2 regions of the Alteromonas nitratireducens genome follow, and region 1 is predicted to be linked to the other one. Evidence: predicted binding sites of a transcription regulator. Region 1 holds the regulator's gene; the other holds the start of a gene.

Region 1 (3,425 bases):
CAGCCAGTCTGATAACGAAACGCCAGCCAGCGTGGTTCAGCCCGCTGAAATGGCCTGGCTGAAAGACACTGCCGCTGAACAAAACACAGCACAGGGCGGGGCCTCCAACGCACCAGCCTCTCACGACGAACTGGCAGATATCAAAGCAGAACTGGCGTCGCTGCGCAGTGTGCTTCAGTATCAGGTTGCTGACCTGATGGAAGCGAAACGTCAGCGTCAGCAGCCGGTGCATGCCTTCTTACATCGCCGGCTGACAGACATGGGCCTGAGCGCTCGCCTGGCAAGTCAGTTAATGCACTATGTGCCGCGCGAATACAACGAGCGTGAAGCCTGGGTATATCTTCTTAATCTATTGTCTAATCGCATCAACGTGACCGGCAACGATATACTCAGTCAGACCGGCGCGGTTGCCCTGGTGGGCCCGACCGGTACCGGCAAAACCACAACGGTGGCAAAACTGGCTGCACGCTACGCGCAGAAATACGGCGCCGATACCGTTGCAATGATTACTATCGATACGTATCGCATCGCTGCATTTGAACAGCTTGCGACCTACGGGAAGATTATTGGCTGTACAGTGCGCAAGGCACAAAGTACTGAAGAGCTGGCTGATCTATTGTTCCAGTTACGTCATAAGCGTCTGATACTGATTGATACCGCCGGATTCAGTCAGCGTGACAGCCGCCTGATCAAGCAGCTGAAACAATTTGACAGCGGTCAGATGCAGCCGGTGAAAAAATACCTGGTTGCTCAGGCGAATACCCAGTATCCGGCGCTGGAGCGGATTATTCATGCGTACGATCCGGTCAAACTGGATGGCTGTATTTTCACCAAACTGGACGAGTGTTATTCACTCGGGGAAGTACTGAGTGCGTCCATAGAACATCAGTTACCGGTCAGTTATGTGACGGATGGTCAGAAAGTACCTGAAGATATTAAAGTTGCAGATGCAAAATCTCTCGTATCTGCGGCTGCAAAGCTTTATAAAAAGTATGGTTTGAATCATACTAGTGCTAATAATGAAGTTAACGCAGCACAAGCAGTATGATCGACGATCAAGCGAGTAGCTTACGAAAGATGAAGCAATCAAGGTTAATCAAAGTTATAGCAGTCACCGGAGGTAAGGGAGGCGTAGGGAAAACCAATATTACGCTGAATACCGCTATTGCCATGGCAAAGCAGGGTAAGCGTGTGATGGTTTTGGATGCTGACCTTGGACTTGCCAACGTAGACGTCATGCTGGGCCTCAGGGTCGAGAAAAACCTGTCTCATGTGTTATCGGGTGAATGCACGCTTGATGAGGTGCTGGTCACCGGCCCTCACGGCATTAAGATAGCACCGGCGACGTCGGGCACGCAGTCAATGGCGGAGTTGTCTCCGACAGAACACGCCGGGCTGATCAGAGCATTCAGTGAACTGCGTTCGCAAATTGATGTGCTGATCGTCGATACGGCAGCAGGCATTTCAGACATGGTGCTGAGTTTTTCCAAAGCGTCTCAGGACATTATGGTAGTGGTGTGTGACGAACCCACATCGCTGACCGATGCTTATGCCCTGATCAAAATTCTCAATCGTGAGCACGGTGTATTCCGTTTTAAAGTGGTCGCCAATATGGTTCGCGACGTACGTGAAGGCCAGGAATTATTCAGTAAGCTGTCAAAAGTCACAGGCCGGTTTCTGGATGTTGCACTGGAACTGGTTGCTACCATCCCGTTCGATGAAAACATCCGGCGTGCGGTGCGTAAACAAACCGCGATTGTGGATGCCTTCCCGGGGTCGCCAGCGGCTGTCGCCATTACACAACTGGCGACTAAAGCGATGTCCTGGCCCATCCCTGAGCAGCCTGGTGGACATCTCGAATTTTTCATTGAACAATTGGTTTCAGGTAAAGTAGCGGGAAATCAACGTTGAACAGCAAAGCAGCAGCGTATCAGCAACAAACTGATAAGTCGCAACTTGTCGAAAGACACGCGCCGCTGGTGAAACGGATTGCACACCACCTGATGGCAAGATTACCGGCCAGTGTACTGGTCGATGATCTTATTCAGTCAGGCATGATCGGATTATTAGAAGCGGCCAGGAATTTTGATGGCAGTAAAGGTGCCAGCTTTGAGACCTTTGCTGGTATTCGTATTCGTGGTGCGATGTTAGATGAAATACGAAAAGGTGACTGGACACCGCGTTCTGTTCACCGCAACAGCCGTGCGATTACGGATGCCATTGCACAGGTGGAAGGTGAGACCGGTCGCGATGCACGTGACGCGGAAATTGCCGCAAAAATGAATGTCAGCCTGCAGGATTATCACCAGATGCTGAACGAGGTGAATGCAGGAAAACTGGTAGGAATTGAAGATCTTGGCGTGTCTGAAGATGTCATTACGACCGAACAAAACCGGGGAAATGACACGCCATTGGAAGATTTGATGCAAGGCGCTTTCCAAAAAGCACTTGCGCATGCTATTACTACGTTACCCGAGCGGGAAGCGATAGTGCTGTCTCTGTACTATGATGAGGAACTGAACCTGCGTGAAATTGGTGAAGTGCTTGAAGTCAGTGAATCCAGAGTCAGCCAGATACACAGTCAGGCCATGTTAAAACTCAAATCACGAATGAAGTCGTGGCAGGCTGATGAATAACCAGACAAACCATTAATTACACCCTCACTGGAGGCCATTTTGGACAAGAATATGAAAATTCTCGTGGTTGACGATTTTTCTACCATGAGACGTATCATAAAGAACCTGCTCAAAGATTTGGGTTTTTCCAATATCCAGGAAGCGGATGACGGCAATACGGCATTGCCAATGCTACAGCAGGGCGATTTTGACTTTGTTGTGACCGACTGGAATATGCCGGGTATGCAGGGTATTGACCTGCTGCGCGCCATCCGTGGTGATGACAAACTGAAGCATCTGCCTGTCCTGATGGTAACGGCAGAAGCGAAGAAAGAACAAATTGTTGCGGCTGCGCAGGCAGGCGTTAACGGTTACGTTGTTAAACCCTTCACGGCAGCTACGCTCAAAGAAAAACTCGACAAAATCTTTGAACGTTTAGGCTGATTCAGGCGTTCCTGAAAAGAATGAGGAAGTCCGAATGTCCAAAGAGGTAAACGTTCCGATTACGCTGGATGAAGCTAAACAGCTTGTTGCGTATCTGGAAGCGGGCGACACGGCGTCGGCCAATGCCATCCTGGAAGCAGCCTCGATGAAAGAGTCGATAGAGCTGTTTGAAGAGGTGGGTAAGCTGACGCGTCAGCTTCATGACGCCCTGAACAATTTTCAGCTTGATGAGCGAATCGTCAATCTTGCCAACGACGATATTCCCGACGCCCAAAGTCGGCTGACATACGTTATTGAAGAAACGGAAAAGGCGGCAAATACCACTATGGATGCCGTCGAAGCCAGTATGCCTATTGCCGAAACGCT
Region 2 (3,425 bases), on a different contig from region 1:
GTTCGCTAAGATAACGTTTTATGTGTACTCAGGCAAGCTGAACGACTAAGCAATTCGTCGTAGAGTCATCATGACTTTATTCATGTCACAAGAATATTGTATGCTCGGCGCACAGTGTAAGGAGATCACCCCGTGAGCCGGCAGGAACAAAAATTAAAAACACGACAGAAGATCATCAGCGCGGCATTCACCCTGCTTGATGAAAATCGCAGCTTGTCGGCAATCAGTCTGCGCGAAGTGAGCCGCGAAGCGGGTATTGCACCAACGTCTTTCTACCGTCACTTTAAGGACATGGATGAACTGGGCCTGACGCTGGTGGATGAGGCAGGACTAGCATTACGACAGCTGATGCGACAGGCACGCCGCCGAATTGCATCCGGGGGCGGTGTGATTAATACATCGGTCGATACCTTCATGGAATTCATTATTGCCAATAAGAACGTATTTCGGTTGTTACTGCGGGAACATACCGGAACGTCTGCGGCATATCGGATGGCAGTGTTGCGGGAAATCCAGCATTTTGTCGAAGAACTGACTGACTATGTGATGGAGCGTCAGAAAATTACGCACAGTGTCGCAGTCATTCAGGCCGATGCGATGGTCAGGTTGGTATTCAGCGCGGGCGCTGAAGCGCTGGATGCGGATGCGAAACAGCGCCAGGTTGTATCAGACCGGGTGAAGATGCAGCTCCGTTACATTCAATTCGGTGCCGGACTAGCAGCAACACGCTAATATCAAGGCTACTTGCGTTTCAGACAGACACCGGCTTCGATGTGGTGGGTAAACGGAAACTGGTCGAACAATGCGGCATCACTAATGGCATGCGTTTCACATAACATCGTAAGGTTCTCGCTCAGCGTGTCCGGATTACACGAAATATAAATAATATTGTCATAGCGCTGAATCATTTTGAGTGACGCCTCATCCAGTCCGGCCCGCGGAGGGTCAACCAGCACAGTTGTGAAGTTGTAATCGGACAAGTCAATATTGTTGAGACGGCTGAATGTTCTGCCGCTGACCAGGGCTTCAGTAAATTCTTCTGCAGATAAACGGACAATGTTGACATTATTCAGGTTATTTTCCCGAATATTGTACTGCGCAGCGCTCACAGAGGGCTTCGCAATTTCAGTACCGATAACCCGGTCAAAACGCTCAGCCAGCGGTAGTGAGAAATTTCCTGCACCACAATAAAGTTCCAGCAGATCACCCGTAAGCCCGGCACTGACATCAAGCGTCCATTCAATCATCCTGCAGTTTACGTCAGCATTCGGCTGGGTGAAGCTGTTCTCTACATGTTTAAAGACATAGTGCCTGTCGTATACTGGCAAGCGCTCGATGACGTAGTCGTTACCAATCACAATTTTTTGCTTTCGTGCACGACCAATAATGCTGACATTGTGGTGTTCCGAAAGCGTATCTTTCAAAGCGTCCGCAGCACGCTGCCACTCATCATCCAGTTGGCGGTGATAAAGCAGACTGATCACCATATCGCCGGACAATGCATTGAGATAATCTACCTGGAACAGTTTTCGTCGCATTGTGGGGTTCGTTTTCAACGCCGACATCAACGCCGACATCATTTGATTGATGCCCAGACTGGCCGGAGGAAACGTATCAACACGATATTTCTCTTTGGTCTGTTGGTCGAACATGATGTGATAGAGGTCATCGCCATCGTGCCAGACACGAAACTCTGCGCGCATACGATAATGTTCCGGCGCTGAGGGGTATACTTTCAGCGCCGGGGTATCAAATGGCGCAAGCAGGGCTGATAACCTGCTGGTCTTTTCATCCAACTGCTGTTGGTAGGTTATGCTACGTTCTATCGCCATTTAATTTGCCTTTCATTGATACCTGCTACTGAGCCCGCGAATTGTAGAGCCTTTTTCCAAAGCTGCAACTTTAGGTCCCATACAGCGACAAAAAACTGGATTAAAATTAAACAAATTGTGCCTGCTGCCGATAATACCAATGAGGATAGTGAGGGTAAAATTATGAACGTGGGTCAAATCAAGGCATTTCTTGGTGAACAGAAGGCGTCTGTGCACCCGAATGATGCTCTCAAAAAACAACTTCAGGAAGACGGATTGAAACAGGCTGCGGAAATGGAACAAAAACAGGCGACATCAGTCAATGTCAGTGCATCCCAGACCGCGATCAGTCTTCGCATTTTCAGTGGCGCCATGTCGCAAAACGTGAATGTTGACGGAAAGAATCCGTCCGCTACATCACTCGACAAGGACACCCGTGAAAGCGACGAGCCAGCGTCACTGTTTGATTTTGAAAAGGTGGCGAAAAATGTCATGCGATTTGTCGGTGGCGTTATCGAGGGCGCAGCACGTAGCGGTGCCGATGAAGCCAAATTGTCGAGCCTGTTTGCCCAGGCCCGGTCAGGGGTTGCCAAAGGTATCGCCATGGCGGAAAAGGACATTGGCGGCTTCATGAATGACGAAATCGCAGACGGCATATCTCGTAGCCGTGACCTGATTGGCAAAGGTATTGACGATCTTGAAAAGCGCTTACTGCCAGGTGATAGCGAACCGGTTCTTCAGGCTGAACAAATCGCGTTATCAGCAAGTGATTCACGCTCGGGAGAGTTGTTAATCAGAACGCGTGATGGTGATGAACTCACTTTACGGTTTGAAAGTGTTCAACAATTCAACTACGCGCAGCAAACGCGTGTCACCGCCGGCCCGGTTGCACCTGCAACCGAAGGTGAAGGGAGTTCGGGTGCTGCGGTCTCTGCATCGCAATCTGTGCTTTATCAGTTTTTCCAAAAGAATGGCATTAGTTTCTCGCTGGAAGGAGAGCTGGATGAAGATGAACTGAAAGCGATTGCAGATTTGGTCGGCAAGGCCAGCGATCTGGCTGACACCTTTTTTGGTGGTGACCTGGACACGGCCTTTGAAGATGCACTATCGCTGGGATTTGATGACAAAGAGCTGGTAGGTTATGCGCTGCAGTTGTCAAGAACACAGCAGGCTGAAGTGGTTCAGACCTATGAGAGTATTCAGCATTATAGCGATGATCGTCCTGATGCCAATAAATATGGGAATGCGGTAAGCCCGGTGGCGCAGTACCTTAATAAGATGATGGATACGCTGAATGCGGCTGGTGAGCGTCTGGAAAGTGGCAATGACTATAACACCATGATCAGTGGCATTATCAACGAGATGGAAGACGTTCAGGTGCCGGATCTGCTCTCTGCAATTAACCGCTTTCATATGTTTAACAATCGACTGTTGGAAGCGATGCCAGCAACAAGCGGACAAAATATTGAGCCAGAAACAAAACCTGAGGCATAAGCCTCAGGTTTTTTGGTACTACTCTTCCGCTTTTTCTTTTGCGGGTCTGACTTTAAGCGTTCTGTCCTGGAACACCGTATCATTTAATCGGTTAATCAGCTTGTCGACGTCATTGGTGAC

Evidence for each region. The regulator FliA, encoded in region 1, starts transcription of late flagellar genes. The targets are predictions, from matches to a motif close to CTAAAGNTNNNNNNNNNNNNGCCGATA.
Region 2: AB1N33_RS15770 (DUF5610 domain-containing protein) is a predicted target of FliA. The motif match lies at 1,939-1,965, and genes of this name have one in related genera.

Annotation. Positions count from the first base shown of each region.
Region 1 covers NZ_JBFNPK010000004.1:50,831-54,255, reverse strand. The annotation lists gene flhF (flagellar biosynthesis GTPase FlhF) at 1-1,048, shown strand, start outside; gene AB1N33_RS05210 (MinD/ParA family protein) at 1,045-1,911, shown strand; gene AB1N33_RS05205 (RNA polymerase sigma factor FliA) at 1,908-2,636, shown strand; gene cheY (chemotaxis response regulator CheY) at 2,676-3,059, shown strand; gene AB1N33_RS05195 (protein phosphatase CheZ) at 3,094-3,425, shown strand, end outside.
Region 2 covers NZ_JBFNPK010000026.1:888-4,312, reverse strand. The annotation lists gene fabR (HTH-type transcriptional repressor FabR) at 133-732, shown strand; gene trmA (tRNA (uridine(54)-C5)-methyltransferase TrmA) at 741-1,832, opposite strand; gene AB1N33_RS15770 (DUF5610 domain-containing protein) at 1,995-3,305, shown strand; gene AB1N33_RS15765 (RNA recognition motif domain-containing protein) at 3,324-3,425, opposite strand, start outside.